One region of the Actinomyces oris genome, then DNA from elsewhere that is predicted to be linked to it. Evidence: riboswitches for the same ligand, from Rfam matches in the RefSeq annotation. Region 1 holds a riboswitch; the other holds the start of a gene.
What was found. Region 1 has a riboswitch for FMN ahead of AXE84_RS10980 (ABC transporter permease). Riboswitches for the same ligand answer to the same signal wherever they lie in the genome.
Positions count from the first base shown of each region.

Region 1 (15,579 bases):
CGCTCGCGCTGGCCTCCGCCTTGGCGTCCCTTGCCGAGCAGGCCGCCACCCCCAGCGCCAGCACACACACCGCCACCAGCCCAGACACACCCCTCCGACGTCCAAGACGAGTCCCTGGCCGCCGACCGCGCCCCAACAGCACCGGCCTGCTCAACCACTCCGGCCCGACCGCCAGCCGGGCCCACTCCGCAGACTCACTAATGCCATGACAGTTCAGCCGGCCGCCACGGCCGTGCGCGGCACAGCCCCGCTGCGACACTCTCCACCGGCCCGGACCGGGAACTGGCTGCCGCGCACCCACGGGCGCAGCAGATCGTAGGGACGCACTCATCACGGAAGCCTCCTCGCCACCGAAACAACTCGTACCCCGCCAGGTCGGGCGACACTGCCCGTCCAGACGGTGTATTGACACTACCCGCCCCAACACCCCCACACCAGCCCCCAAGGACACCCTGTGGAAAACCTCAGGGTGGGACGGCCTCAAGCCCCTCACAAGGGGCAGCAGACTTCGCGTAGTTGCCGATCGTCGGGCTCATCCCGAGCATCTGGCCGGTGGCGATGAGGTCAGCCGCCCCGGGCAGCCAGAGACGCCTCCATCCGGGATTGAATCAATCTGCGGCAGCTGGTCTCTGCGGCCATAGAGGCCTGCCGTCGCCTCGGGGCAAAACGTCACTCGGAGATGGCTGTCTGCGTCACCAGCACCGAGCGCTGCGAGCCGGCCCGGTTCTACCGAGGTCATGGGACAACGGTCGGTCAGTGTCTCACCGGCTTTCCGATAGCCTAGGTCCATGAAGACCTTTGAGGACCTTTTCGACGAGCTGCAGCACAAGGCGGCCACCCGCCCTGAGGGCTCCGGGACCGTGGAGGAACTGGACCGTGGGGTCCACTTCATCGGCAAGAAGCTCGTGGAGGAGGCCGCCGAGGCCTGGATGGCCTGCGAGCACGAGTCCGATGAGGCCGCCTGCGAGGAGATCAGCCAGCTGCTCTACCACGCCCAGGTCATGATGGTCGCCAAGGGCTACAGCCTTCAGGACGTCTACCGCTACCTGTAGGCCCCCAGGCCCCTCGCGCCTCCTACTCGACTCCCCCACCACAGATCAGGAACCGCTGTGCTGCGTATTGCTGTCCCGAACAAGGGCTCCCTGTCCGACCCCGCCATCACCATGCTCTCCGAGGCGGGCTACCGCACCCGCCGTACCGGCCGCGAGCTCGTGCTCGTCGACGAGGCCAACGACGTCGAGCTGTTCTTCCTGAGGCCGCGCGACATCGCCGTCTACGTCGGTCAAGGCACCGTCCACGCCGGCATCACCGGCCGCGACCTGCTCCTGGACTCCGGGGTCGACGCCGTCGAGCACCTGCCCTTGGGTTTCGCCCGCTCCACCTTCCGCTTCGCCGCCCCCAAGGGCACGATGAGCTCCTTGGCCGATGTCGCCGGACGCCGCGTGGCCACCTCCTATGACGTCCTGGTGCGCAGTTACCTGGCCGCCAGGGGCGTGGATGCCCAGACCGTTCACCTCGACGGCGCCGTGGAGTCCTCCGTCCAGCTGGGCGTTGCCGACCTCATCGCCGACGTCGTCGAGACCGGAACAACGCTGCGGGCCGCCGGCCTGGAGACCTTCGGGGACCCGATCCTTGTCAGCGAGGCCGTGCTCATTACCACCGAGCAGTTCCGCGCAGAGCCCGGGCTGGCCACGCTCGTACGGCGGCTGGAGGGGGTGCTGCGCGCCCGCGCCTACGTGCTCATCGACTACGACATCCCCATGAACAAGCTGCACCTGGCGGCGGCCCTCACCCCGGGCATCGAGTCCCCCACTGTCTCCCCGCTGCAGAACCCCGACTGGGTGGCGGTACGCGCCATGGTCCCGCGAGCCGACATGAACCGGGTCATGGACGAGCTTTACGAGGTCGGGGCGCGCGCCATCCTCGTCTCCTCACTGTTGGCCTGCCGGCTGTAGACGCCTTCCCCCGGTGACGTTTCCGGGGCGGACGCCCTGGCCCACTCCCCTGCGTTCTACTGCCCCAGGGGCACGCAGACATCGGCGGCCTTGGGTGTCTTCTTGTCGCCCAGGATCTTGTGGGAGGCGAGGAACTCGATCATCGGTGTGAAGTCGTCGACCCGCACTGAGCCGACGGCCGCCTTGCCCTCCCCGCTGACCAGCTTGCCCGTGGCCACGGCGACCTCGCGGGCGTTGGCGGCCTGAGTGGAGTCAACCAGGTCCTGCACGTACTCCTTGGTCGCCTCGACCGCGGCGTCAGGATCCTTGACGAACGCGGTCATGCCCTCCACTGAGGCCTTGACCGCCGCCTGAAGGTCCTCACGCCTGGAGTCCAACAGCTTGCGGGTCGTCACCAGGGAGACGCCGATGAGGGGGATCGACTCGGACGGCTGGATCGTGCGCACCGCGGTGCCGGCCTGCTTGATCTGCACGGCGTCGTTGTTGGAGAAGCCGACGACGGCGTCAACCTTGCCACCCACGAGCGCAGCCTGCTGGGTGTAGCCGATGTCCTGGATCGTCAGGTCGGACTCGCTCAGCGAGGCGGTGTCCATGGCCAGTTGGAGGGCGTACCAGGTCTCCCCCTTGCGTCCCGGCGTGCCGACGGTCTTGCCCTTGAGGTCCGCGGGTGTCTTGATTGGCGAGCTCTCCGGCACGATGAGGCAGGCCGGATAGGACTGGTAGTAGCCGCCGACGACGACAAGGTCAGACCCGTTGGAGGCGGCGACGACGGCCTCATCGGCTCCCGCCACGACAAGCTGCTCCTTTCCGCTCAGAAGAGCGTCGAAGAGCCCCTCCTGGGCCCCGTGATGACGCAGGCTCACCCCGGAGGCGTACTTGCTGTTCTTTTTTGCCATGTAGATGGGGGCGAACTGGATGTTGGGCGTGTAGGTCAGGCCGATGGTCAGTGGGCTGCTTGACTGTGAGGAGCAGGCGGCGAGCACGCCGGTTCCGCTCAGGACGAGACCACTGGCGAGCAGGTGGCGGCGCGAGAGGGGCATGAGTGTTTCCTTTCCAGGCGGATCAGGGCAGGGCGATGGGAGCGAGGGCGCGATGGTCGGGCAGCTCAGCCGGCACGCCGGCCACGCAGGGCGTCCACCGTGCGGCTGCGCTGCTCGAGCTCGTGGAGCGCCCAGTGGATGGTGGTGGCCAGGATGCACAGGAGGGCAATGGTGGAGAACATGCCCGTGGTGTCCACCTTGTCGCGCTGCGTGGACAACAGCATTCCCAGGCCGTCACCGCCCATGATCATCTCTCCGACGACCGCGCCGGTGATCGACAGGGTGAACCCTGTGCGCAGTCCGGTGTAGATCGCCGGAAGCGTCATGGGCAGCTCCATGTGCACGAGCATGCTCAGCCCGTGCGCGCCGTCGAGCCGGGCGGCGTCGATGACGTCAGTGTCCAGGCCCCGCAGCCCCAGAAGCACGGTGATCGTGATGGGGAAGAACACCATAAAGGCGCACAGAATCACCACCGGCAGAGTGCCGTAGCCGATCCACAGGACGAGGAGCGGGGCTAAGGCGATACCGGGAACCGCCTGGCTCGCAGCGACATAGGGCAGCACCGCCCGGGAGAAGAACCGCCAATGGTGCAGCACCCAGGCCAGTGGCAGCGCAAAGGCCGCAGCCAGCAGACAACCCAGCAGCGCCTCCTTGAGCGTCACCCCGGCGTAGGCGGCCAGCCCAGCCTGGGTCAGGCCCAGCCACATCCGGTTGACGACGGCCAGCGGGCTGGGCAGGAAGATCGCCGGAACGGCGCCTGAGGCCGCGGCGGCCTGCCACGCGACGAGCAGAGTAGCGCCGAGAAGGAACGCCGGCCACGGGCCGCGACGGCCTACTGCGCGGATACGAGGCTCATGGTGAGCCGGAACTGTGCGCGGCGACTCTGAGGCAGACCCCGACGGCGAGGGCGCTGGCGAGCCTGAGGACGTCACCGGCTCGTGGGCATCGCGGGATACTGCGGTGGGGGAAGCGTAGGAGCGTGCGGCCTTGCCGATGGGGCTGGGGCTGTACACGGCGGTGTCCTCCCGGATCGTTCCGGGAACGGGTGCTCCCGGCTGCACCGGGGTCCGCCTGTGTGCCGTCGGTCGGCGCACACACGTGCTGGGCGCTCGCCCGGTTCACCTCCCGGTGAGCTCACGGCTGTCCGTGAGCTTGGGACGTTGTCTCGAGCTGCGGGTCTCCCCGCTGAGCGCCACGCGCATCCTCCCCTCCGGACTTTCACCGTCGGTGCCGGGATTCCACCGGCTCAGCCGCTGCATCCATGGCCGCCTCAAGCGGCTGCGGTGCGAGCGGGTCGCGGACTGTGACCGCCGGTTCGGACTTTCACCGACCCCGGAGCACGTTGCTGGCCGCAAGGATACAACGTTGATCGCTACGGGGCCACTGCCGCTGCGGTGACCATCGTTCTGGGTCACCACAGCAGTCGTGGACCGCTCAAGGCGCCATGATGATCCACAGCGCCGCGAGCAATGGTGTGGGCCGGCTACGCCCGTGAGGCCGCAACGGCGGCGTCGAACTCCTCGGAGATCTCCTTGGAGGGCTGACTTGCGAGAGATACGGCCACGGCCACAGCGAGGTTGCTCAGGAATCCGGGCACGATCTCGTAGAGGTCGAAGACGCCGCCCGGGCCACCGGAGACGTTCCCCCAGATCATGACGACGACGGCCCCGGTGATCATTCCGGCGAAGGCTCCCATGGCGCTCAAGCGCTTCCAGTACAGCGACAGCAGAATGGTGGGGCCGAAGGAGGCGCCGAAGCCGGCCCAGGCGAAGGCCACGAGGTCGAGGATCGTTTTACTGGGGTTCCAGGCCATGACCGCCGCGACCAATGCGATGGCGAAGACTGCCATGCGTGAGTAGAGCACCATGCGGTTGCCGCTGATCTTCTCCTCCCGGGTGCGGGCGAAGGAACCGTACAGGTCCTCGATGAGCGCCGAGGAGGTCACGAGCAGCTGGGAGGAGATCGTCGACATGATGGCGGCCAGAATGGCAGCCAGCATGAATCCGGCGACCAACGGGTGGAAGAGCAGCTTGCCCAGGGTGATGAAGACGGTCTCCGGGTCGGCCAGCTGCTTCTTGTCGTGCTGGTAGGTGGCCACGCCCACGATCGCGGTGCCGGCTGCACCGAGCACGGCGAAGAGCATCCAGCCGATTCCGATGGTGCCTCCGGCCACGGCCTCCCTGGGGCTGCGGATAGCCATGAACCGGACGATGATGTGCGGCTGGCCGAAGTAGCCCAGGCCCCAGGCCAGCGCCGAGATGACGCCGAGCAGCGTCGTCGTCGGCCCCCAGATGACCCAGTAGTGAGGGTCGACCTCGGCGATGGCCTGCCTCAGGTTGGACAGTCCCCCGAGCCGAATGACACCCGCGACGGGCACCATGACCAGGGCGGTCACCATCATGACGCCCTGGACGAAGTCGGTGTAGGACACGGCCAGGAACCCGCCGATCAGCGTGTAGACCACGGTGATGGCGGCGACGATGACCATGCCGAGGCGATAGTCCATTCCGAAGGAGGACTCGAAGAAACGGCCGCCGGCGACCATGCCGGAGGAGACGTAGAAGGTGAAGTAGACCAGAATAATGAGACCACTGGACCACCGCAGCAACCGATGCGTGTCGTGGAGTCGGTTGTCCAGGAAGCTGGGGACGGTGATCGAATTGTTGGCGACCTCGGTGTAGGCGCGCAGACGAGGAGCCACCAGCAGCCAGTTGGCCAGGGCCCCGACCGTCAGTCCGACGGCGATCCATCCCTCGACCAGTCCACTGACGTACAGGGTTCCCGGCAGTCCCATCAGCAGCCACCCCGACATGTCCGAGGCTCCCGCCGACAGTGCCGCCACCCAAGGATTGAGGTCGCGGTCGGCGAGCATGTAGTCGTCGAAGTTGTCCGTTCGCAGATAGGCCCAGCCCCCGATGGCGAGCATGGCCACGAAGTAGACGATCATCGCGATGGCTTGATAGGTAGTGGCAGTCATCTATATGTCCTCACGTCGGTCAGAGAAGAGATACACCGCTACCGCCGTTGGAGAGAGGACTTCTGGAGCCTCTTGAACGATTCAGGTCGGCGTGCGCGGTATATCGCGGCTCGTCGTTGATGTTTCTGATGGCGTGACCATGAGTGACAGACAAGCGCCTCGGATGATGTGGACATCCGTACGTGACATGACTTGACGGGCAGCAGTGACCGCTCACTGGATCATGGTCGAGGTTTCTTCATCGTTCCTTCTGTGTGGGTACGACTCAACGCACGTGAAGGACGATGGCCGCGGCGTAATCGCCGTCATGGCTCAAGGAAACCGGCCAACACCCTGGGGTTGATACCTCCTCTCCGAGGCTGTGCTCAACAGCTTGGGCAACGGTGCCGCTCAGGCGCAAAGAAGGCCGGCCCCACCGATCGGTGACAACCTCGATCTCACGCCAGTCGACGTCCTCGGCCAGGATAACCGGAGAGGTACTCGTTCCGCGACATTTTGCACACAGAACGTGTGCCTGGCTCCAGGCCTTGATGAAGGACTCCTTGGCCGCCCATCGCGCTGCCAGGTGCTGGGCCGGGGTCGTTCCCCTCTCCTGCGAACGACTTCGGGCCTCTCGGAGCTCGCGCGCCGTGAAGGCGCGTTGTGCGAAGACGCTGCCGGGCTGATCGAGCTGGGCGGAGAAACCCGGAATGTGCACCAGGTCCGTACCCACTGACACAACAGCAGAACCGGGGGAAGGCTGTGGAGCATCTGGAAGCCGCGGCTTTGTCATCGCCGAGCCCCAATGAAGAAGAGCTTACAAATCATCGAGGAATTTCCTTTTGGAAAGACTGTGCGAGCACAGACAGGACCGGTTCCACGGAAATGGAACCCATTAGCCGTGAAACCGGTCCTGTGAGCGCTGAGATGAGGTGGTTACTCCCCCGCGTGGTAGACGCCGTCGGAGCCCAGACGGGCCTCAGGGTCGAGCAGCATGGCGGCCTCGACCTCATGCGGGTCGCGCTGCTTGGACTCCTCCCCCAGACGACGGCCCTGAACCTGCTCGAACAGCGGGGCCCGACCGATCATGCCTGCGCGGCGGCGCCTAGTGCCGGCGGCCAGGCGGGCATTGGCTGAGGCCAGCCAGGCGTCAACCGCCTCCTGGCCCTCGGCCTGCCGCAGGGCGGCCTCGAAGGCACCGGGGTGGACGATCGCGATGAGGCCGGAGACGTGTCCGAAGCCCAGCGAGGTCAGCAGACCGGCTCGCACCGGGCCGGCGCCCGGGACGCGCCCGTCCTGGCCACCACGACCGGCCAGACGGATGGGCCTGCGCGGCCACACCCAGAAGGCGTCCTTGGCCAGGGGGGCGTCCACAACGTCCAGGGAGGCGTTACCGGGAGCCACACCGGAGGCGAGGATCTCGGTCAGGCCCGCGACCTGGAAGACGGCGGCACCGCCCTTGGCGTGACCGGTGATGGTCTTCTGCGAGACCGCCACCAGCGAGTTGCCCTCGGAGCGTCCCAGGGCGCGCGCCAGACGCGTGTGCAGCTCGGACTCGTTGGGGTCGTTGGCACCGGTGGAGGTGTCGTGCTTGGAGACCAGTGCGATGTCGTCGGCCTCCACGCCCAGGGCCGCCAGGGCCTTGGCCAGGCGCGAGCTGCGCCCGCCGCGGCCGGCGCCCAGGGCGCCCAGGCCGGGTGCCGGGATCGAGGTGTGGGCACCGTCGGCGTAGGAGGAGACGAAACCGACCACACCGGACACCGGCAGCCCCATACGGGCCGCCACGGAGCCACGGGCCAGGATCACCGTGCCGCCGCCCTCGGCCTCCACGAATCCGCCGCGACGGCGGTCGTTGGCGCGTGAGAAGTGGCGGTCGGAGATGCCCTTGGCGCGCATGGCCGCGGCCTCCGCGGTGGCGTTCATATTGCCGAAGCCGACGACCGACTCGATCGAGATGTCGTCGATGGCGCCGGCCACGACGACGTCGGCCTTGCCCAGGGCGATCTTGTCCCAGCCCTCCTCAATGGAGACGGCTGCGGTGGCGCAGGCGCTCACCGGCTGGACCATGGCGCCGTAGCCGCCGATGTAGGACTGCATGACGTGGGCGGCCACGACGTTGGGCAGGGCCTCCTGGAGGATGTCGCTGGGACGCTCCTCCCCCAGGAACCGGCCGACGAACATCTTGCGCATCGACTCCATGCCACCGAACCCGGTGCCCTGCGTGGAGGCCACATCGGAGGGGTGGACGGCCTTGAGGAGCTCGGCCGGGGTGAAGCCGGCCGACAGGAAGGCGTCGACGGCGGTGACCAGGTTCCAGGAGGCGATCGGGTCCATGCCCTGGGTCATCGAGGCGGGGATGCCCCAGCGCTCCGGGTCGAAGTCGCGCGGGAACTGGCCGCCGACCGTGCGCGACAGCGCGGCGCGTCGCGGCACCCGGGCCAGTGAGCCGGCCAGTCGGGTGACAGTCCACTCGCCGGTCTCGGCGTCGGGAACCACGAGCGTGTGCTCGGGGTCGGAGGCCTCGATGGTGCGGGCCGTGGCCTCGTCAGGAACCGACAGGGTGATGTCGCGGTCGAGGTAGACGGTGACCTCCTCGTCGGCGATCGGCGCGATGACACCGTCGTCGACGAACTCGCGGATACCGCAGCGGGCCACGACCTCGTCGCGGTAGCGCTCCAGGATGTCGGACTCCTCGACCATCTCTCCGTCGGTGTCGTACCAGCCGGCCTTGGGGCTGTCCTGCCAGGTGAGCAGACCCATGCCCCAGGCGAGCTCGAGGACGCCGGCGGCGGTCAGGTCGACGTCCTCCCCGCCGCTCATTCCCAGCTCGGCCTCGCGGCGCGTACGGCCCGATCCCCAGGTGGAGACCTCTCCGGTGGAGATGATGACCACGAGGTCATCCAGGTCGGCGCTCACCTCGCCCCACTGGGGGGCGGTGGGCTGGGTCGGCACCACCGGGGTGGGCAGGGCCTTGATGACGGCTGGGGCCTCGGTCTCCTCGGCGGGCGCAGCGGCTTGCGCGGCGGCGTTCTCACGCAGGGCCACCAGGTCGATGTCGTCACCCAGTCCCCCCGTGAGGTCGGCGTTCACCGGGGCCTGAGCCGCCTGGGTGCGCACCTCGGTGGTGCACAGGCCGGTGAGTTCGGAGGCGATCTCCTCCGTGGTCCAGGTGCGCACCCCGGCTGCCTCGACAGCGGCGACGAGCGGGTCGTTACCGCCCATGAGGCCGGTGCCCTTGACCCAGCCGATGCGCGGGTGGGCCAGGGTGACGCGCTGGGCCCAGGCCCGCTCCGAGGACCAGCGGTTGACGATCGCGTCCAGGGCGGACTTGACCTCGCCGTAGGCGCCGTCACCGCCGAAGGTGCCCCGGTTCGGGGAGCCGGGCAGGACCACGTGCAGACGGTGGTCGACGTGGGTGTCGGTGCCGATGGCGCTCAGAGCGGCGATGGTGCGCTCCACCGACCACAGCAGCAGGCGGGTCTGGGACTCGGCCGCCGGGCCGGCGTCGGCCAGCGTGCCCGAGACGCGCGGCGCGGCGAAGGGGAACAGGAGGGTGGGAACCAGGGCCTCCTTGACGACCTTGGTGGAGCCGCCGGAGGTGACCACCTGGTCGTTGCCGATCCACTCCGCCAGAGCGTCGACGTCTCGGTAGGAGGACAGGTTCGCGGGAACCATCCACAGCTTGGCGCCGGCCGCGGCGTGCTCGCGGTACAGGGTGGTGGCGAACTCGAGGCGCTCGTGGGTCAGGCGCGAGCTGGTGGCCACCACGGTGGCGCCACCGGCCAGCAGCTCCCCGACGACGGCCGCGGCGATGGACCCGGGGGCCACACCGGTGACGACGGCGACGTCCTCGGACCAGCGCACTGTGGCGTCACCGGCCTGCGGGGTCTTCGGCGCGGCCTGGGCGATCGCAGTCAGGACGGCGGTGCGCTCGGCGCCGTCGGCCAGGTCGGAGGCCTTGGCCTGCTTGGCCCACCAGGTGGCGTGATCGGCCACTGCCTGTCCCAGACCCACGAAGCGCTCGGGGGCCAGAAGCCGGCGGGAGGCGTCCAGGTCGGTCTCGCCGGAGCCAAGGCGGGCGACGTCCTCACGGGCCGTGGCCCAGCGGTCATCGATGAGGACGGCGCGCTCAGGGGCGAAGGCCGGGGTGACGGACTTGACCCATCCGGCGCCGAGCTCGGCGTCCAGGGCGGCCATGGCGGCCCGGGTACGGGAGGCCTCGTCATCGGCATCAGCCGGGACAGTGGCCTTCTCGGCCAGCCCCAGGGCGTCCAGGAGGGTGCGGGCCGTGGTGGCCAGGACACCCTCGGAGCCGGTGACGCTCTGGGCGAAGGCGTCCAGGGCCGCGGAGTCGACCACTGCGCCCCCGGCACCGCCGGCACTCGGCTTGGCGACGCTCACACCGTGGTCGGCGGCGACGGCCTGGACGGCGGAGTCGATGAGGGAGTCCACGGCGCTCGCACTGGTCAGCGGGGCCGAGGAGCCCAGGGAGGCCAGGTCCTCGCCGCGCATCGAGGCGCCCTCCCGGGTGCCCAGGAACAGGGCGGCGGTCACGTGAGAGACCCAGCCCTGCCCCAGTCCCCAGGTGCCGGTGACGCGGTCGGCGATACGGGAGGCGCGCACGCCGGAGGGGCCCAAGAGGCGGCCCAGTCCCACGCGGATGGCCTCGGTGAGGACCGGACCGAAGGCCTTGTAGCCGGGGGCGCCCTTGGCGACCGTGGCGGCCAGGGCCGTCATGTCGGCGTCAGCGGCACCGTCGATGGAGGCGAGCTCGAGCTCGGTGCCCAGGTCCATGAGGAGCTGGTTACGGCGCGAGGAGACTCCGTTAGTGAGCGTCTCGGTGGTGTCCGTGGCGCCGATCTGCTCGGGGCGGATGCGCGAGGCGTGGGCCAGGAGCACCGTCAGGGCGTCGGTCGCACCGAAGGGCAGGTCGTCCACCGGTCCGGCTGCGGCTGGAGCCGGACCAGCGGGTGCGGCCTCGGCCGCGGGGGCGGGAGCCTGCTCGGCAGCAGCGGCCTGCGCGGGAGCCTGGGCCTCAGCAGCCGGCTCCTCGGCGGCCGGGACGTCGAAGTCCGGCTCAGTGAGCTCGACGGCTGGGTCGGTGTCGGTGGCCAGCACCCGGGCCTCGTCGCGACGAGCGTTGTGCACGGTGACGTGGCGCCCGGCGTGCTGGGGCAGACGCAGGGTGTTGGTGGCCAGGTTCGCCAGGGTGGGTGAATTGGCCAGGCCCACCTCAACGATGTGCTCGATCCCCAGGCCGCCCTCGCTCGGGGAGGACAGCAGGACCTCCTGGGTCTCGATCCAGCGCACCGGAGAGGCGAACTGCCAGGCCAGGAGCTCTACGAGCAGGACTCGGGCCAGCTCGGTGGGGCGCTTCACCCAGGAGTCCCAGTCGGCCAGGATCTCCTCAACGGGCTCGGAGGGCACGACCTCAAGGATCGAACGGGCGAAGTCCTGGGTCAGCGCGAAGGGCCGGGCCACGAGGTTGGGAACGTAGTGGCCCACCAGGCGCGCGACATCCAGGTCCTCAGGGACGAGCTCAAGCAGGCGGCCACGGAACTCCGGCACGCCGGGGCGCAGCACCTCGGAGTGGAAGGGCACGTCGATGCCGGGGACGAACATGAAGGGGTTCTTGCCCCCGCGGGCCTTGGCCTTGGCACGGGCGTCCGCGGCCAGGGCGTCCAGGCCCTTGATCGTGCCGGCCACGGCGTACTGCACGCCGGCCAGGTTGTGGTTGACGATCTGGAGGAACTCGCCGGTGGCCTCGGAGATCGAGCGCACGTAGGCCTCGACCTCGTCGGCCTTGATGCCCGCCTGGTTGGGGCGCAGCGCGCCCATGCGGTAGTTCGAGGCGCCATCGGCGTCACGGGGCACCAGCGAGTGCATGGTGGAGCCACGCTGGAAGACGATCGAGATGGTCGTCTCCACGGGCATGACGCGCCCATAGGCGCTCAGCGCCGTGTACTCGCCCAGGGAGTGGCCGGCGAAGGCGGCGCTGTCCACCAGGGCACCGGCCTCGGCCAGGCGCGCAGTGGTCGCCATGGCGACGGTGGCCAGAGCCACCTGGGTGAACTGGGTGAGGTTGAGCAGGCCCTCGGGGTGGCGGTAGGTGACGCCGCGGGCGGTCATCTCGGTGGGGTTGTCGCGCACCAGGTTGATGACGGAGAAGCCCAGCTCGGCACGGGTGTGGGCATCGGCCCGCTCCCAGATCTCCCGGGCGGCCTTGGAGGAGTTCATCTCGTCCAGGCCCATGCCGGGGGCCTGGATGCCCTGGCCGGGGTAGACGTAGGCGGTGGGCTCGGGCGTCGTCACGGCAGTGCCGCGGGAGACGACCTCGCCGTTGATGCGGCAGACGACCTCCAGGACGTAGCCGCCGCCGACCACCAGTCCGGTGCGCTCCACGGTGATCTCGACGTCGTCGCTCAGCTCGACCGGACCGGTCATGACGTAGGTCCAGCCGGCTAGGACGTGGCGCGAGCCGTCGGCCGCGGTGGAGGCCGCCACCTGCTGGGCAGTGGCCGACAGCCACATGCCGTGGACGAGCGGGGCCTCCATGCCGGCCACGTGGGCGGCGTTGTAGGAGGTGTGGATCGGGTTGAAGTCACCGGTGACCCGGGCGAACGCGGTCATGTCCGCGGGTGCTGTGACGGTGGTGCGGCGCAGGATGCGGCGTGCGGCCGGGGCCGTCTCGCGTCCGGTGCCGCCGGCGAGCTCGGGGGCGCTGGGCACGGCGTTGCCGGAGGCGCGGCCGCGGATGGCGAAGCGCTCACGCATGAGTGCCACAACGGTGCCGTCGGTGGCGTCGGTCAGCTCCAGGCGCACGTCGACGACGCGGCCGGCGCTGGACTCCTCCAGTGCGGCGACCCAGCCGGTGACGTTGATCGTGGGGCTGGTCGTGGCTGCGGCCTCCTGGAGCTGGTGGAGGGTGAGGTGCAGGTCGATGGTGTGGTCCAGGTGGACGGCACCGAGCAGGCCCTCGATGAGCGGCATGCCGTCCTCGACGACGCTGCCCAGGGCGGCGTAGACCACCGGCCAGCAGGGGCCGAGCAGGGCGTCAGGCACGAAGGGCGCGGCGGACAGGTCCGATGGCAGGGCGTCGGCGGTCACCGAGGCGTGGTCGTGGCCCAGGGTGCTTGCCAGGGTGAAGGAGCCGTGGATGGTGCCGAAGGGCTGGGTGGTGGGGCGTCCCAGGACGTCCGTGGCCCCGGCCTGCGCGGGGCGGACCTCGGGCAGGTGGTCGACGTCGTCTCCCGTGATGGACACGGCCCCCACGCCGGCGGTGGCCCGCAGCAGGTCGTTCATCGTCTCGCTGATGCGCTCGGGGTCGACCAGTGGAGCGGCACCGTCCCAGGCGCGGGCCAGGCGCAGCGGCACGACGAGGCGGCGCACGGCGTGGATCTCATCTCCGCCGGGAGTGCCGTCCCAGTGGGTGTCGAGGCGGATGTCGAGGTCGTAGGCGTCCTCGGCCACGTCCGGGCGGGCGACGACGTTGTAGGCGTCGTCGTCCAGGACGGTGGCCGGGTTGACCGTCAGGTGGCCGTTCCACAGGACGTGGGGGGCCACCTGGACGAGTTCCTTGGCGTCGGCCACGGGAGCTGCCAGGACGCCGTCGGCCACGGCGGGGGCTGCGCCCAGGCGGCCGGCGGCCTCCTGCTCACCCGTGCCGGCCTCCTGGAGGGCCTCGACGGCGGCGGTCTCGAAGCGGCCCAGCAGCTCGCCGACCGGCTCATTGATGGTGGTGATGCCGGCAACGGCGACCGGACCGGGGATGATGCGCACCTGGTCAGCGGTGTAGCGCGGGTCCTGGGACTGCCACAGGGAGTCGGTGCCCCACCAGCGCAGGATGTCGGCGTCGACCACGGGCACGAAGGGCACGGGCTTGGGGTGCTTGCGGCACAGGTCGACGAACCAGGCGGCGTCGACGGGCTCCACCAGGGTGGAGGCGGCCGACGGGTAGTGCTCGGCCAGTGCGGCCAGGGCGGCGTCGGAGTCGATGACGGCGTCGTAGTCGGCGAAGAGCGTGGGGATCTCGCCGTGGTCGGCCCGGCTCAGGCGGGCCTCGATGCGGTGCAGCAGGTCGATGAAGCGGTCGTACCAGCCCTCGTCCGCCCAGTCGGCGCGGGTGGCGCTGCGCCCCTCGTGGGGGGCGACGCACAGCTCGGCGTAGCGGGTGGCCCACTGAAGGTAGGTCATCTCCTCCACGTCGCCGAAGTAGGGCTTGGCGGTCTTGGCCAGGGCGTCGATCATCTCCTGGCGGCGTGCGGCCATGGCGGCCTCGTCACCGGCTAGCTCCTGGATGAGGCGGGAGGCCCGGGCCGAGGAGTTGTCGATCTCGTAGAGGTCGGCGCGCAGGTGGGACAGTCCGGAGGTCATCCCACCGATGGACTCCCCGGAGGCGACCCAGCCGCCCTCGACCCCGGAGTCCTCGGGGATTCCAGGGGTGTCGACGAGGAGCTGCTTGACGTCGTCGTTGGTCTTGGCCTCCAGGCAGGTCATGGCGGCGGTGCCGATCATGACACCGTCGACGGGGGCGGCAGCCGTGCCGTAGGCCTCGGCCCAGCGGCCGGTGAGGTAGTCGGCGGCGCGGGTGGGCGTACCGATGCCGCCGCCGACGACGAGCACCACGTTGGTCACGGCGCGGATGGCGTCGTAGGTGGCCAGGAGCATGGTGTCCAGGTCCTCCCACGAGTGGTGGCCACCGGCGTGTCCGTCTTCGATCTGGATGATGACGGGGCTGTCGGGCACGGCGCGGGCGATGGCCAGGACCTGACGAATCTGGTCCACGGTGCCGGGCTTGAAGGCGATGTAGGGGAAGCCCTCGGCGTGGAGGCGCTCGAGCAGGGCGGTGGCCTCCTCGAGCTCGGGAATCCCGGCGGAGATGGTGATGCCGTCGATGGGGGCGCCCCCGGCGCGGGCCTTGGACAGCAGGCGCTGGGTCCCCAGGTGCAGGTTCCACAGGTAGCGGTCCATGAACATGGCGTTGAAGGCCGCGGTGCGCCCGGGCTCGAGGGCCTTCTCCAGGCCCTGAAGGTTCTCGGTCAGGACGGCGGGAGTGGTCTGGCCCCCACCGGCGAGCTCGGCCCAGTAGCCGGCGTTGGCGGCGGCCGCCACGATGGCGGGATCCACGGTGGTGGGGGTCATTCCCGCCAGCAGCACCGCACTGCGCCCGGTCAGGCGGGTGAAGGCGGTGTCAAGGGTGAGGCGGCCGTCGGGCAGGCGAGTGATGCGCGGGGCGAAGCGGGAGCGGTCGACGCCGGGCCGGGGGGCCGCGCCGGTGCGGTCGAGGTCGTCAATGGCCTTGGCGGTCCCGGCGGGCACGACGGTGGTGCCGGTGCCGGCCACGACGCCCTCGGTGAGACGGACCAGGACGTTGCCCGGCCCCAGGTCCAGGACGGTGCGCACCGGTGCGTCCGATCCGGCTGCGAGGGCCTCGGTGACCAGACCGGGCCAGTCGACCGGGTCGATGAGCACGGCGGTGGCCAGGTCGCGGGCGAGCTTCTCGTTCAGGCCGCAGGCGGCCGCCCAGGCGGCGACGTCGTCGACGGCACCGGCGAGCAGCGGGGTGTGGAAGGGGACCGAGGTGGTGAGGAACTCGGTGACCGGGGCCAGCACGGCACCCCCGCGACGG
Region 1 covers NZ_CP014232.1:2,718,752-2,734,330, reverse strand. Annotated here, with positions in the region: gene AXE84_RS11000 (DUF6318 family protein) at 1-76, opposite strand, end outside; gene AXE84_RS10995 (phosphoribosyl-ATP diphosphatase) at 789-1,052, shown strand; gene hisG (ATP phosphoribosyltransferase) at 1,110-1,955, shown strand; gene AXE84_RS10985 (ABC transporter substrate-binding protein) at 2,012-2,995, opposite strand; gene AXE84_RS10980 (ABC transporter permease) at 3,061-4,056, opposite strand; FMN riboswitch at 4,190-4,340, opposite strand; gene putP (sodium/proline symporter PutP) at 4,479-5,972, opposite strand; gene AXE84_RS10970 (holo-ACP synthase) at 6,238-6,744, opposite strand; gene AXE84_RS10965 (type I polyketide synthase) at 6,888-15,579, opposite strand, start outside.

Region 2 (15,579 bases), 290 kb from region 1:
GGGTCAGCCAGGTGCCCCACCACCTCATGTCAGCCCGTGGCGCGAACCCTCTCTCCGGCCATTGACCAATCAGACGCGAGAAAGTTTCACCGTGGCGAACATCAAGTCCCAGATCAAGCGCATCAAGACCAACGAGAAGGCCCGCCTGCGCAACAAGTCCGTCAAGTCCGAGCTCAAGACCTACGTGCGCCGCGTGCGCGAGGCCGTCGAGGCCGGCGACAAGGACTCCGCGCTCGAGCACCTCAAGGCCGCCTCCCGCAAGCTGGACAAGGCCGTCTCCAAGGGCGTCATCCACAAGAACCAGGCCGCCAACCGCAAGTCCAAGCTCGCCAAGCGCGTCGCCTCCCTCTGAGGCCACCGCAGCAGTGAGCATCTGAAGGGCGCCTCCCACCGGGGAGGCGCCCTCCCCTTTTTCCCATCACCTTCACCCGTTCATCAGACCGCTTCAAGGAGAGCCCATTGCGCATCGGATTCGACCGCGACAAGTACCTGCGGATGCAGTCCAGCCATATCGCGGAGCGCCGCGCCCAGTTCGGCGGCAAGCTCTATCTGGAGTTCGGCGGCAAGCTCATTGACGACATGCACGCCTCGCGCGTGCTGCCGGGCTTCACCCCGGACAACAAGATCGTCATGCTCGCCGAGCTGGCCGACGAGGTCGAGATCGTCATGGCGGTCAACGCCAAGCACCTCGCCCGCAACAAGGTCCGCGCGGACCTGGGCATCCCCTACGAGGACGACCTGCTGCGCCACATCGACGCCTTCCGCAGCTACGGGCTCTACGTTGGCAGCGTCGTCGTGACCCAGTGGACTGATGACAACCGCCAGGCCCAGGACTTCAAGCGCAAGCTCGAGGCGCTGGGCATCACCGTCTACCGTCACTTCCCCATCCCCGGCTACCCCGGTGACGTCGCCCGCATCGTCTCGGCGGAGGGCTACGGGCGCAACGAGTACATCGAGACCAGGCGGGACCTGGTGGTCGTCACCGCCCCCGGCCCGGGCAGCGGCAAGATGGCCACCTGCCTGTCCCAGATCTACCACGACCACCAGCGGGGCATCTCCTCGGGCTACGCGAAGTTCGAGACCTTCCCGATCTGGAACCTGCCTCTGGACCACCCGGTCAACATCGCCTACGAGGCCGCCACCGCCGACCTCGACGACGTCAACATGATCGACCCCTTCCACCTGGCTGCCCACGGCGTCCAGACCGTCAACTACAACCGCGACGTCGAGGTCTTCCCGGTCCTGAGCCGCCTGTTCGAGGAGATCCTGGGCTCCTCGCCCTACGCCTCCCCCACGGACATGGGCGTCAACATGGCCGGCAACTGCATCAGCGACGACGAGGTCTGCCGGCAGGCCGCCTGCCAGGAGATCATCCGCCGCTACTACCGGGCCCTGGTGACCGAGAAACGCGAGGTCATCGCCCCCGTCCAGTCCCAGCGGATCGCGCTGCTCATGGCCAAGGTGGGGGTGAGCAAGGAGGACCGCCCCGTCGTGCCGCCCGCGCTGGAGGTGGCTGAGGCCACCGGCGAGCCGGCCTCGGCGATCGAGCTGCCCGACGGGCGCATCGTGACGGGCAAGACCTCCGCCCTACTGGGGTGCTCCTCGGCGATGCTGCTCAACGCCCTCAAGCTCCTGGCCGGGATCGATGATGACGTCAACCTGCTGGCCCCGGCCTCCATCGAACCCATCCAGAAGCTCAAGACCCAGAGGCTGGGAAGCCGCAACCCACGCCTGCACACCGACGAGGTGCTCATCGCCCTGGCCGTGTCCGCCAACGGGGACGACAACGCCCGCAAGGCCCTCGACCAGCTCGAGACGCTGCGGGGCTGCGAGGTCCACACCTCCACGATCCTGGGCTCGGTGGACGAGGGCATCTTCCGCGCCCTGGGAGTCCAGGTCACCAACGAGCCCGTCTACGCCACCAAGTCCCTGTACCGCAAGAAGTGAGGCCCGGTGCGGGCCACCCTCCTGCGGTGCGCCCGCACCCGGTCGCCCTGCCGAGGTGTGGATGGTCACATAGGTACGCAGAGGTGACTGAACGCACTCGCGCGCGGTACATTCTCCTCAACGAGATGAGCTCGTGTGCTCTGGGCTCGGTGAAAGTCCGAACCGGCGGTGACAGTCCGCGACCCGGTCGCATCCAGCGACCGGCTGACCAGGTGGAACTCCTGGACCGACGGTGAGAGTCCGGATGGGAAGCGCACACGGGACACACCATGCCTCGCCCGCTGCCGTGCACCCGGCGGTCGATCATGGCGGTGTCTCTCCCCAGCGCACCCGAGGGAGAGGACCGGATGACCTCGTTCACCACTGTGCAGACGGCCGCGATGCAGCGCGCCCTACGGGCCGCGGCCTCCCCCGACGCCCCGCCCGGCCCCAACCCCCGGGTCGGCTGCGTCATCCTCTCCCCCGACGGCGACGTCCTCGCCGAGGGCCATCACCGTGGCGCCGGCAGCGCCCACGCCGAGGTCGACGCACTGGCGAACCTCGCCGCGACGGGCGCCTCCGCCCGAGGAGCGACCGTCCTGGTCACCCTCGAGCCGTGCAACCACCAGGGCCGCACCGGCCCGTGCGTCCAGGCGCTCCTCGACGCCGGCGTGGCCGAGGTCATCTACGCCCAGGACGACCCGACCGAGCAGGCCGGGGGCGGCGCGGCGGCGCTGCAGGCCGCCGGCGTGCGGGTACGGCGCGGGCTGTGCGCCCAGGAGGCCGCGCGTCTCAACCGCCCGTGGCTCCTGGCCGTGACCCGCGGGCGCCCCATGGTGACGTGGAAGCTCGCCGCCACCCTCGACGGCCGTATCGCCGCCGCTGACGGCACCAGCCAGTGGATCACCCCGGTGGCGGCCCGCCACGACGCCCACCGCCTGCGCCGCCAGTGCGACGCCATCATGGTGGGCACCGGCACCGCCCTCGCCGACGACCCCGCCCTCACCGTCCGTGACGAGGCGGGTCAGCCCGCGCCGGCCCACCTCCAGCCGCTGCGCGTCGTCGTCGGCTCCAGGAGCCTGCCTCCCACCTCCAGGGTGCTCGCCGACGACCACTACCTCCTCCTGCCCGACCACGACCCGCGCGCCGTCCTGGCCGTCCTCGCCGAGCGCGAGATCCGCCATGTCCTGCTCGAAGGAGGCCCGACCCTCGCGACCGCATTCCTGCGCGCCGGCCTTGTCGACCAGGTCGTCGCCTACACGGCCCCCGCGCTTCTGGGCGCGGGAGCGGCCGCCCTCGCCGACTTCGGGGCGGCGACGATCAGCGATGCCCTGAGGCTGCGGAACCCCCGCGTCGAGGTCCTCGGCGCAGGTGACGAGCTCGCCGTCCGCCTCTGCGGTGATCTGGAGGCCGACGACGTTCCCACTGCCCATTTCCACACCAAGGAGAGTCACTGATGTTCACCGGAATCGTCGAGGAGCTCGGACGCATCGTCCGGCTCGAGACCGTCGAGGACAGCGCCCGGCTGACGGTCGAGGCGCCCACCGTCACCCAGGACGTGAGCCTGGGCGACTCCGTCAGCGTCAACGGGTGCTGCCTGACGGTCACCGCCGTGCACGGGAGCACCTTCACCGCCGACCTCATGGCCGAGACTCTCACTCGCACCACCCTGGGCTCCCAGGCACCGGGAGACCCGGTCAACCTCGAGCGCGCCCTGCGCGCCAGTGACCGGCTCGGCGGGCACATCGTCCAGGGGCACGTCGATGCCACCGCCGAGGTCCTCGACCACCACCGCGGTGAGCACTGGAACCTCCTACGCATCGGCCTGCCGCAGGAGATCGCCCGTTACGTCGCCGTCAAGGGATCGGTCGCCCTCGACGGCGTGTCGCTGACCGTCGTCGACGTCGTCGACGCCCCCGTGCCGGGTGCGGAGGCGTCGCTCAGCGTCGGGCTCATTCCCGAGACGCTGCGACGCACGACCCTGGGCACGAGGCGCCCCGGAGAACGGGTCAACCTCGAGGTCGATGTCCTGGCCAAGTACGCCGAGCGTCTTCTGGGTGCCCGCCCGAGCCAGGAGGGGCAGCAGGCATGCTGAGCACCAGGAGCGCATCCCCGGGCACGCGCATGGACCGCGTCGAGGACGCTCTCGCCGCACTGCGCGAGGGCCGGACGGTCATCGTCGTCGACGATGAGAGCCGAGAGAACGAGGGGGACCTCATCCTGCCCGCGCAGAGCGCCACGACCGAGCAGCTGGCCTTCGCGATCCGGCACTCGACCGGCATCATCTGCGCACCCATGGCGGGCCAGGAGCTCGACCGCCTGGGCATCCCCATGATGACCGAGCACAACACCGATCCCAAGAGGACGGCCTTCACGCTGAGCGCCGACGCCCGCACCGGCATCACCACGGGCGTGAGCGCCGCCGACCGGGCACGCACCGTCCGCGTCCTGGCGGACCCGGGCTCAGCTTCCGACGACCTCGTCCGCCCCGGACACGTCTTCCCCCTGCGGGCACGCGAGGGCGGGATCCTCACGCGCCGCGGTCACACGGAGGCCGCCGTCGACCTCATGCGCCTGTCGGGCAACCGGCCCGTGGGGGTCCTGGTGGAGGTCATCAACGACGACGGCACCATGGCGCGCCGGCACCAGCTGCGTGAGCTCGCCGACGCCCACGCCACGCCCATGATCTCGATCAGTGACCTGGAGCGCTACCGGTGGCTGCACGAGGAACTCGTCGAGGAGGTCGTCTCAGCTCACCTGCCCACCGCGCACGGGGAGTTCACCGCCCACGCCCTGCGCAGCAGGGTCGACGGCACCGAGTACCTCGCACTGGTGTGCGGCCGCATCGCTGACGGCGAGGAGGTCCTCACCCGAGTCCACTCCGCCTGCCTGACCGGCGACGTCCTGTCCTCGCTGCGCTGTGACTGCGGGCCGCAGCTGCGCGCCGCCATGGAGGCGATCAGCGCCCGTGGCCGCGGGGTCCTCGTCTACGCCTCCGACCATGAGGGGCGCGGCATCGGGCTCATCGACAAGCTCCGCGCCTACGCGCTGCAGGAGGAGGGTATGGACACCCTCGACGCCAACGTCGCGCTGGGGCTGCCGGCCGACGCCCGCAGCTACGCCACCGCCGCCCAGGTGCTACGCCACCTGGGCGTGCACTCGGTCGAGCTCATGACGAACAACCCGGACAAAGTGACAGGCCTGGAGCGCTACGGAGTCAGCGTCCGCTCCATGACGCCGACACCGACCTTCGCCAACGGGGAGAACCTCGACTACCTGCGCACCAAGCGCGACCGTATGGGCCATCTGCTCAACGGGCTCGACCCCACCGGGGCCGACGCGGACTCACCGCCCGGCGAGACGAGGGCCGACGACGACACTTGGCACACGAGCGACGAGAACGAAGGAGAGGAACGATGAGCGGATCCGGGGCACCTGAGCAGAGCGCACCTCACGCGCGGGGCATGAGAGTGACAGTCGTGGCCGCCCAGTGGCACGAGCGCATCATGGGGGGCCTGGTGGCCGGGGCGCTGCGCGCCATCGAAGAGGCCGGAGCCCAGGCGAGCGTCGTCCGGGCGGTGGGCTCCTTCGAGCTCCCGGTCCTCGCCGCGGCCGCCGCGCGAGGCGGTGCCGAGGCGGTCGTCGCGCTGGGCGTCGTCATCCGCGGCGGCACCCCGCACTTCGACTACGTGTGCCGGGCCGCGACCGACGGGCTGAGCCGGGTGGCGCTGGACACCGGGGTGCCGGTGGGCTTCGGCGTGCTCACCTGCGACGATGAGGCCCAGGCGCTGGCCCGCTGCGGCGGACCGGGCGCGGAGGAGGACAAGGGCTACGAGGCGGCGTGCGCGGCGATGTCCACGGCGCTCACGCTGGCCGCCATGCGGGGCTGAGAACGGCTCAGCGCCGGCGACTGCCGGCGCGGCGGGCGTTGCAGATGGCCAGGACCGCCCGCTCGACGGCGTAAACGGGGTCGCGGCTGGCCCCCTTGGCCTCGGCGTCGGCCCGGGCCACGGCCAGGATCGAGGTGGCCAGGGCATCGTCGGACCAGCCCTGGAGCTCGCGGCGGGCCCGGTCCACCTGCCAGGGGGCCATGCCCAGCTCGGCGGGGCTCATGCGTCTGCCCCCGGCGGCCGCGACCTGGGCGAGCTGGCGCACCTTCATAGCCAGGGCCGCGACGATGGCCACCGGGTCGGTGCCGGTGGCCACGGCGTGGCGCAGGGCCGTGATGGCGGCCGGGGTGTTGCCGGCAGCGGCGGCGTCGGCCACGGTGAAGCCGGTGGCCTCGATGCGGCCGGCGTAGTAGGTGCGCACGTGGTCGACGGTGATGGTGCCCTGGGTGTCGGCGAGGAGCTGGTCGACGGCGGAGCACAGCTCGCGCAGGTCGCTGCCCAGGGCGTCGACGAGAGCGCCGACGGCCTCGGGAGCGATGCTTCGTCCGGCGCGGCGCACGTCGGCCACGACCAGGGAGGACTTGTCCTTGGCGCTCTTGACGGCCTCGCACTGGATAGTCGGGTAGGGCGAGGCCTTGATGGCGTCCAGCAGGCGCTTGCCCCGCTGACCCCCGTTGTGGCGCAGGATGACGCTGACCTCGGGGTCGGCGGCGCCCACGTAGGCGATGAGGTCGCTCAGCAGGGCGTCAGTCATCTGCTCCAGCGCGGGGACGTAGACGAGCCGGGGCTCACCGAACAGGGAGGGCGACACAAGGGTGTCGAGCTGGTGGGGCTCGTAGGTGGCGGCCTCCAGGCGCGTGATCTCGGTGGTGGGGTCCTTGGCCTTGGCCTGCGCCAGGAGGTTCCTCACCGCTCGGTCGGCGAGGACCTCCTCGCCGGCGCGGATGAGGACGATCGGCGCCAGCTGGGCCTGGTCCCAGCGCAGTCCAGCCGGTGCCTTGCGCGGGCCCCGGGAGCGGGGGGTGCGGGTCGCTGCCATGGGGCAAGCCTGCCACGAGCGGGCCGCGTCAACCGCCCGGCTTCCTCCAGCACGGCGCGGCGGGCGCGAGGAGCCGCCACGAGCAGGACCCCGATCTCGCAGGCCCCCAGTGCCAGGGCGCCCGTGAGACCGCCTGGCCAGGGTAGGGCGGCGCCGGGTAGGTGGGCGAAGAAGCCGGCAACCCACACCATCCAGGAGCAGGCCGCGAGCGCCGGCCAGGCGGTGACGGCGGCGGCTGCGGGCCAGGCCGGTGCGATCAGCGCAGCCAGGAGCCCGCTGATGGTGGCGATGACGGCGGCCGGCTCACTGAGCAGGTTGGCGGGCACCGACCAGGCCCCCACCGAGGGCTGAAGGAGGATGAGGATCGGCCCGCAGGCGGCCTGGGCCACCAGCGGCAGGGCCACAGCGGCGGCCAACCACCTGGGCAGGCGGCGTGAGAGGTGGGCTGCGACTGGCTTGGAGCCGATGACGATCCCGGCGGTGGCCGCCACGGACAGTGCGAAGCCGTAGTCACGGGACTGCCAGGGGTCGATGAGCAGCAGGACGATGGCTCCGGCGCACAGGGCGGGCACGGAGGCGGCGCGTCTGCCGGCAACGACGCCCAGCAGCATGACGGCCCCCATGGTGGCGGCGCGCAGCACGGAGCCCGAGGGACGCACCAGGATGACGAGGAGGGTGAGCATGACTGCGCCGAGCAGTGCCCGCCACCGCCGGGGCAGCGCCCCGAGGGCTTCCAGGCCCAGTCCCAGGATGATGGCGACGTGCTGCCCGGAGACGGCGGTCAGGTGCGTCATGGAGACGGTGCGCATGTCCTCGCGCAGCGGGGCCGGTAGGGCGTGGTCGTCGCCCAGGGCAACACCGGGTACGAGGCTGCGGGCTCCCGGTGGCCACAGACCCGTCTCCTCCCCCGCTCCTGCGGCGCTGGGAGCCCCAGTGCCCGATGCCCCGATACCCGGTGCCCCGACAGTCCGGGCAAGACCATCGCGAATGCTGGTGACCGCCCCGAGTATCCCGCTCGGAGAGCCAAGAACGGTGACGCCGGCGCGCTTGGGGATGATGGCCGCCTCAGCGCGTCCCGCTTCGGTGGGGCGCAGGCGCGTGCGCACACGGACGCGGGTCCCCATGGGCAGGCTCAGCCACTGCGTGTCGCCCAGGACGGTGGCGCTCAGGGTGGAGGCCCGCGTGTCCACCTGCTCGACGTCGAGGGCGGTGATGACCAGGGTGGAGCGGCTGGTGGCTGAGACTCGCGGCTGCTGGGAGACGGTGCCGATGAGTGTGACCGGCTGCCCAGTGGCCACTGCCGCGGTCAACGGGTCGCGCTGGCGGGCCCACAGGTGGGCGGCGCTGATGGTCAGAACCGTCGCGGCGCACAGGGCGCACACGAGCAGGCTGGCGCTGAGGGTACCCATCGCCCCGGGGTCGTGCTCGGGGGCTCCGGGACGCGGGTCGGCCCGGTGCCGTGGTGGCCGGAAGCGCAGGACAAGAACCACGAGTATCGCTGCCAGGGCGGTGCACCCGGAGGCCAGGAGTAGGACCTGCCTCCAGGCGTCTGCCGCCTCACGTCCAACGGCCCACCCGGCGCCGGCCCAGCAGGCCAGCGCCGGGGCGAGCAGGCGCAGGTCGAGGGCCTCGGGGGCCTTGGAGGAGGTGGCGTGCCGACCTCCGTCTCGGTGCCGGTTGCGGCCCTGCTCCTGGCGCAGGCGCACATACAGCGCGGGGTCGTCCCACGGGGCACTGGGACTGCCCCCACCATTGCCCCCGTGGTCCTCGTTCATACGGTGGCCTGCTCTCGCAGGCCCTCGAGTTTGGCCTTGCCGATGCCGGGGACGTCGGTGAGGGAGTCCACGCTGGCGAAGGGCCCGTGGGAGTCTCGGTACTCGACGATCCGTTGGGCCAGGGCCGGGCCGATTCCGGGCAGCTTCTCCAACTCAGAGGCCGAGGCCGTGTTGATATTGACCGTCCCGGATGCGCCGCCGTCGCCGGACTTCCCCGGGGCGGTCCGTGCACCGGGGGCGGTGGCCCCACCGGGTTGCGGTGCGGGGTCGGGCAGGACCTCGCCGATACGCGGGACCCGTATCTGCTCGCCGTCACTCAGGACCCGGGCGAGGTTGAGCTGCTGGGTGTCGGCCTCGGCGCTGGCTCCTCCAACGGCGTTGATGGCGTCGGTGACACGGCTTCCCGGGGGCAGGGTCACCACCCCCGGCCTGCTCACCGCCCCGGTGACGTGGACGACGACGCTGCCCGATGTCGTGCTCAAGCCGCCTGGTCCTGCTGCCGGTCCCGTGGTCGGATTCATGGCTGGACTCGCGGCCGCCCCTGTGGGTGGGGGCCGCATTGGAGCCGATGCCCCCGCCGCTGCGGCCGGAGCCGCGTGGCTGCCGGCGCCGGTGGAGACGAGCACGGCTCTCAGGGCCAGGGCGAGAGCCAGGATGAGGAGGGCAGAGCCGGCGATGATCGCCGCCCGGGGCGCGATCGCGAGGCGACGTGGCCGGCGCACCGGCTCCTCGGGGTCGGTTGAGCAGGCCAGACGCACAAGGTCGTCCAGGGCCCTGTGCGCGTCGCTCCGTCTGGCTCCCATGTCCTCGACGGTAGGGACCGGACCCATGGGGCGCATGGTGAAGCTGTCTGCCCTGTGGAGAGCAGTGGCGCCTGACGGCCTGTGGCAACCGAGCCGCGTCGTCAGACCTGGCTCAATGGGTCTTCAGGTCCGGGGCGACGGCGATGCCGAGGGCGCCGGGGCCCACGTGGGTGCTCGTCGCCTCGTCGACCGGGAGGCTGAGGACCTCGGAGACCTTGGCTCCTGCCTCCTCCATGGCCTGGCGCAGATCGGTCTCGAGCAGTGCCAGCTTGGAGGCGTCGTCGCCTTGAATGACCAGGCGCACCGGGTCTGCGGGGTGCCTGGGGCCGGACAGGGCGGTCCCGCCGGCGACGCGGACGGCCTGCGCGATGAGGTGGCGCCTGGCGCGGGCCGCCCCGCGCACGGTCTCCAGCGTCCGGATTCCGTCGCGGGTCAGGGCCAGGACCGGACGGATTCCCAGGACACCGTCCAGGCGGGCCGTGGTGCGGTCGATCCTTCCCGAGCGGGCCAGGCGTCCCAGGTCGTCGACGACGAAGAGCTGGCAGGACCGGGCGGTGCTGGCCTGAGCCAGGGCGGCACCGCGACGGGCGTCGTGGGCGCCGGAGGCTGCCAGCACCGCGAGCCCCAGGGCGCCGGAGCTGGTGCCGGAGTCGACGACGCGCAGCCACTGCGGGCGTCGGCGCCCCGCGCTCGGGCCCGGGCCGTTGGGCTGGTCCCGGTACTCGGCCTCGAGCTGGGCGGCGGCGATGCGGGCGTTGTCCATGGTGCCGGACAGGGCCGAGGAGATGTGGATGGCCAGGACCTCTTCGGCCCTGCTGGCCGCGCGCCGGTAGGCGTCCACCAGCTCCTGGACACTGGGCCGGGAGGTGGTGGCGGCTTCGCCGTTGTCAGCGGGGATGGCGTGCAGCGGCACCACCTCGATCGCGCGCTCACGCAGCAGGGGCTCCGTCAGGCAGGCGGCGGAGTCGGTGACGACGGCGAGCGACATGCCGCATACCTTATCGGCAAGCCGCGCACTGACCGGCAAGGCGCCACGGCTGCTCTGTAGGCCCGGCCGTCAGCGATACGAGACCAGGAGATCCTCGTAGAGGTTGATGAGCCGCCTGGTCATCGTCTTGGAGTCGAACTGCTGAGCCACCTCCAGGGCCCCCTCGGACAGCGCGGCGAGCCGGGCGTCGTCGGACAGCAGGGAGGCGAAGACCCGGGCGAAGTCCTCCCCCTCGATGCCGTCGGTGAGAATCGCGTTGCGCTCGGTGAGGCACTCGGTCATCCGCTCGTCGCAGTAGACGATCGGCAGCCCGCAGGCGGCGGCCTCCAGGAACACCATGGGCTGGTTGTCGAAGTGGTAGGAGGCCAAGGAGAAGACGTCGGCCTGCTTGAGCAGGACGGCGACCTCCTCCGGCGAGCACTTGCCCGTCAGGATCACCCGGTCCGCCACCCCGAGCTCCTCGGCGCGCCGCCCCAGCTCCTCCTGAGAGGGGCCCGGGCCCACGAGCACCAGCTTGACCGGCAGGCCGGACAGGTGGGGCATGGCCTCAACGAGTGTCATCTGCCGCTTCTCCGGGCTGAGCCGGGCCACGCAGATGATGATCTTCTCGCCGGGGGCCTTGGGGATCGGTGAGTCGGCGGCGCGGGCACTACGGTAGCGGGTGGAGTCCAGCCCGTTGGGCAGCACCATGCAGGGGGTGGTCAGTCCGCCGTCGTCGATGAGAATCCGGGCCAGGTGCTGGGAGGGCGACAGGCAGGCGTCGCACTTGTTGGCGAAGGCCGCCGTCAGGCGCCACCCCTGACGGGACAGGGCCGTCTTCATGTCGCGCTTGTTGAGGTGCTTGATGGTCTCCCGGTGAACGCGCGGCAGGACAGGCTGCGACTTGAGCGCCACGGGGAAGGCGACGGACAGAGCCAGCAAGCCCGAGAGCACGGCCAGCGGGTAGTCGTCGATGAGCTCGGTGTAGAGGGTGTGGATGGTGGTGACGTGGGGGATGTTCTGGCGCTTGGCCACCCAGTGCGCCAGGACCCCCAGGCTGAACTGGGTCTGGCTGTGGACGATGTCGAAGTCGTAAGCGTCGAAGCGCCGGGCCAGGCCCGGATAGATGGTGGCGACCTCGCGGCTGTCGAAGACGTAGTAGCGCGAGGAGGACAGGCGGATGACGTGGTCGTCGGTCTCCTCATAGCCCTCGGCCTTGGGGGCCACCACATAGACCTCGTGTCCCATGCGCTCCAGGGCGGCACGGAAGGTGGCTGTGGAGGTGGCCACGCCGTGGACGGAGGGCAGGTAGTCGTCAATGAAGAAGGCGATCCGCACAGCGTTCACCTGTTCCTGTGTTTCGGGTGCGCCGACAGCCGGCCCGTCAGGGGCGGTTCTTTCGGAAACGACGACGCAGGGGGCAGCATGGGGCGTATAAACCTCGCGGCACTGGGGCGGGCAGGTGCGGGATCAGACGTACTATCTCAACGCCATTGAGGCCCGAGGGTACCTTGTTCGCCGGGCTCCTGCCTCTCTCACGGTCAGAAACGGCGCCGGCTCCACTGGCATGCCCGGGTCAGCGCACTGGCAGGTTCGGCGTTTACGATGGCGCCATGACCGATTCCGCTGAGATCGCACGCCTCAAGGCCGAGGCCGCACAGGCCGCCGCCGAAGCCGCCGCAGCCAAGGCAGCCGCCGCCCAAGCGGCCCTTGACGCCGCCATCGCCTCCACCCCGGCCTCGGCCGTGGAGCAGGCCGGCGAGCCCCGCACTACTGACGCACCGGGCGAGCCCGCCGCTCAGGCAGCCGACGCCGCCCCCGTCGCCGAACCGGCTGCCGCCCCGGTTGCACAGCCGGCAGAACAGCCTGCGGCTGAGCCGGCGGCGGCCGCCGAACCGGTACCGACTGCCGAGCAGCCCCAGGAGCCAGTTCAGGATCCGGCACCCGCGCAGGCCGAGACCGCCGCTTCGGCCGAGCATGCCTTGGGCAGTCAGGAGGCCGAGGAGGCCGACTACACCGCCCAGGTGCGTTCCGGCTACAGCTTCTCCTCCCCCACCCTGCCGGTGGGCACCTACCTCGACACGCTCTCGGGGGGCGAGCCCACGGCGGTCAAGGACCTGTCGGTGGGCATCCCGCTGGGACTGCTCAACCGGCACGCGCTGGTGGCCGGGGCGACCGGAACCGGTAAGACCCGCACGCTCCAGCTCCTGGCCGAGGGGCTGTCCGCCGCCGGTGTCCCGGTGTTCCTGGCCGACGTCAAGGGGGACCTGACCGGACTGGCCGAGGCCGGAGCCTCCAATGACAAGATCGCCTCCCGCATCGCCTCCACCGGCCAGGACTGGAAGGGCCAGTCCTTCCCCATCGAGCTGTTCAACCTCGGCGGGTCGGACTCCGGCGCCGGGATCAGCGGCACCCCGATCCGCACGACGGTCACCGAGTTCGGGCCGATCCTGCTCTCGCGGGTCCTGGGCCTGAACGACACGCAGGCCTCCGCTCTCCAGCTGGTGTTCCACTGGGCGGACAGCCAGGGGCTGGCCCTGCTGGACCTGAAGGACCTGCGCGCCGTCGTCGACTACCTGACGAACACGGACGCCGGCAAGGAAGAGCTCAAGACCATCGGTGGGGTCTCCGCGGCCACGGCCGGGGTCATCCTGCGGGAGATCGCCGCCCTGGAGGCGGCCGGCGGTGAGGCCTTCTTCGGTGAGCCGGCGCTCGACGTGCGTGACCTCATGCGGGTCTCCCCCGATGGGCGCGGCATCATCTCCGCCCTGGAGCTGGCCGACATCCAGTCCCAGGGCACGCTGTTCTCCACCTTCCTCATGTGGCTGCTCGCCGAGCTCTTCGAGACCCTGCCGGAGGTCGGCGACCCGGACAAGCCCACCATGGTGTTCTTCTTCGACGAGGCGCACCTGCTGTTCTCCGGCGCCTCGAAGGCCTTCCTGGAGGCCGTGGTGCGCACGGTGCGGCTCATCCGCTCCAAGGGCGTGGGCATCGTCTTCATCACCCAGTCCCCCACGGACGTCCCCGACGAGGTCCTGGCCCAGCTCGGCAGCCGGGTGCAGCACGCGCTGCGCGCCCACACCCCGGCCGACGCCGCCAACCTCAAGAAGGCGGTCTCCACCTTCCCGGTCAGCCCGGTGGACCTCAGCCGGGTGCTCACGTCGCTGGGCACCGGCCAGGCCGTCGTCAGCGTGCTGGACGAGAAGGGGCGCCCGGCACCGGTGGCCCCGGTGGTCATCAACGTGCCCGCCGCCGTCATGGGGCCGGCCCAGGACGGCACCGTCAGCCAGGTGCTGGCCTCCTCACCGCTGAAACCCAAGTACGCCACGAGTGTGGACAACGAGTCCGCCTACGAGCTGCTGGCCCAGCGGGTCCAGGCCGACGCCGAGGCCGCCGAGGCCGCTCGCGCCGCCGAGCAGGCCGCCAAGGAGCAGGCCAAGGCCGACGCCGCCGCGCAGAAGGCCCTGGAGAAGGAGGCCGCCCGCCAGGCGGCTCAGCGTCAGAAGGAGGCCGAGCGCCTGGAGCGCGAGGCCGTCAAGGAGGCCCAGCGTCGCCAGCGCGAGGAGGAGAAGGCTGCCGAGCGCCGCAAGCGGGAGGTCGAGAAGACCATCGGCTCGGTGGGCCGCCAGATCACCCGCGAGATCACGCGCTCCATCTTCGGCACCCTCAGGCGCCGCTGAGAACCGGCTCAAGCTGAGCGAAGGGGCTGCACCAACCATCTCGGATTGGTGCAGCCCCTCGTGCTGCTGCTGGGCTACCGCGGCGCGGCCGTCAGCGGCGCCGTCGGGGAGCCCGCCGCGGTCACTCGGGGACGATGCTCACCAACTTAGGGGCGCGCACGATCACCTTGCGCACGCCGCGCCCGTCCAGGGTGCGGATGACGCCGGGGGCCTCCAGGGCCAGTTTCTCAAGCTCGGCCTCGGAGATGTCGGGGTCGACTTCGAGGCGGTCGCGGACCTTGCCCTTGACCTGGATGACGCAGGTGACCTTCTCGGCGGCCAGCAGCGCCTCGTCGGTCACGACCGGGAAGTCCTCGTGGGCCAGGGAGTGCTCGTGGCCCAGGCGCTTCCAGATCTCCTCGGCGATGTGCGGGGCCACAGGCGCCGTCATGAGGACGAGGGCCTCGACGGCCTCGCGCGGGACCGCGCTGAGTCCGGTGAGGTGGTTGTTGAGGACGATGAGCTTGGCGATGGCCGTGTTCAGGCGCATCCCCTCGTAGTCCTCACGCACGCCCACGATCGTCTTGGCCACGAGCCGGCGGGTCTCCTCGTCGGCGCTCTCCTCGGTCACCGTCAGCTCGCCGGTGGTCTCGTCGATGACGTTGCGCCACAGGCGCTGCAGGAAGCGCTGGCTGCCGGCGACGGCACGGGTGTCCCACGGGCGGTCGGCGTCCAGCGGTCCCATGCTCATCTCGTAGACGCGGAAGGTGTCTGCGCCGTAGGCCTCGTACATGTCGTCGGGGGTGACGATGTTCTTCAGGGACTTGCCCATCTTGCCGTACTCGCGGCGCACGGGCTGCCCCTGCCACAGGTAGCTGGTGGAGCCGTCCTCGGCGGTGACCTCCTCGACCTCGTCAGCGGGCACGTACTGGCCGCGGGAGTCGGTGTAGGCGTAGGCCTGGACGTAGCCCTGGTTGAAGAGGCGGTGGTAGGGCTCGGAGGAGGAGACGTGGCCCAGGTCGAACAGGACCTTGTGCCAGAAGCGCGCGTAAAGCAGGTGCAGGACGGCGTGCTCGACACCGCCGACGTACAGGTCGGTGCCGCCGGAGGTGTTGCCGGCCTGGGGGCGCGGCCCCATCCAGTAGGCCTCGTTGGCCGGGTCAACGAGCGCCTTGTCATCGGTGGGGTCGATGTAGCGCATCTCGTACCAGCACGAGCCGGCCCACTGCGGCATCGTGTTGGTCTCGCGGTAGTACCTCCGGGGGCCGTCGCCCAGGTCGAGCTCGACCTCGACCCACTCGGTGGCCTTGCCCAGCGGCGGCTCCGGGGAGGAGTCGGCGTCGTCGGGGTCGTAGGAGCGCGGCGAGTAGTCGGTGACCTCGGGCAGCTCGACCGGCAGCATCGACTCGGGCAGGGCGTGGACGCCGCCGTCCTCGTCCCACACGATCGGGAAGGGCTCGCCCCAGTAGCGCTGGCGGGAGAAGAGCCAGTCGCGCAGGCGGTAGGTGACCGCGCCGCGG
Region 2 covers NZ_CP014232.1:3,010,233-3,025,811, forward strand. Annotated here, with positions in the region: gene rpsT (30S ribosomal protein S20) at 92-352, shown strand; gene AXE84_RS12165 (DUF1846 domain-containing protein) at 460-1,947, shown strand; FMN riboswitch at 2,079-2,206, shown strand; gene ribD (bifunctional diaminohydroxyphosphoribosylaminopyrimidine deaminase/5-amino-6-(5-phosphoribosylamino)uracil reductase RibD) at 2,295-3,383, shown strand; gene AXE84_RS12175 (riboflavin synthase) at 3,383-4,021, shown strand; gene AXE84_RS12180 (bifunctional 3,4-dihydroxy-2-butanone-4-phosphate synthase/GTP cyclohydrolase II) at 4,015-5,346, shown strand; gene ribH (6,7-dimethyl-8-ribityllumazine synthase) at 5,343-5,816, shown strand; gene holA (DNA polymerase III subunit delta) at 5,824-6,726, opposite strand; gene AXE84_RS12195 (ComEC/Rec2 family competence protein) at 6,723-8,630, opposite strand; gene AXE84_RS12200 (helix-hairpin-helix domain-containing protein) at 8,627-9,388, opposite strand; gene AXE84_RS12205 (DegV family protein) at 9,546-10,421, opposite strand; gene AXE84_RS12210 (glycosyltransferase) at 10,491-11,747, opposite strand; gene AXE84_RS12215 (helicase HerA-like domain-containing protein) at 12,014-14,080, shown strand; gene AXE84_RS12220 (leucine--tRNA ligase) at 14,202-15,579, opposite strand, start outside.
Region 2: it holds a riboswitch for FMN, as region 1 does, so the genes downstream of both, ribD (bifunctional diaminohydroxyphosphoribosylaminopyrimidine deaminase/5-amino-6-(5-phosphoribosylamino)uracil reductase RibD) here and AXE84_RS10980 (ABC transporter permease) in region 1, are expected to answer to the same signal.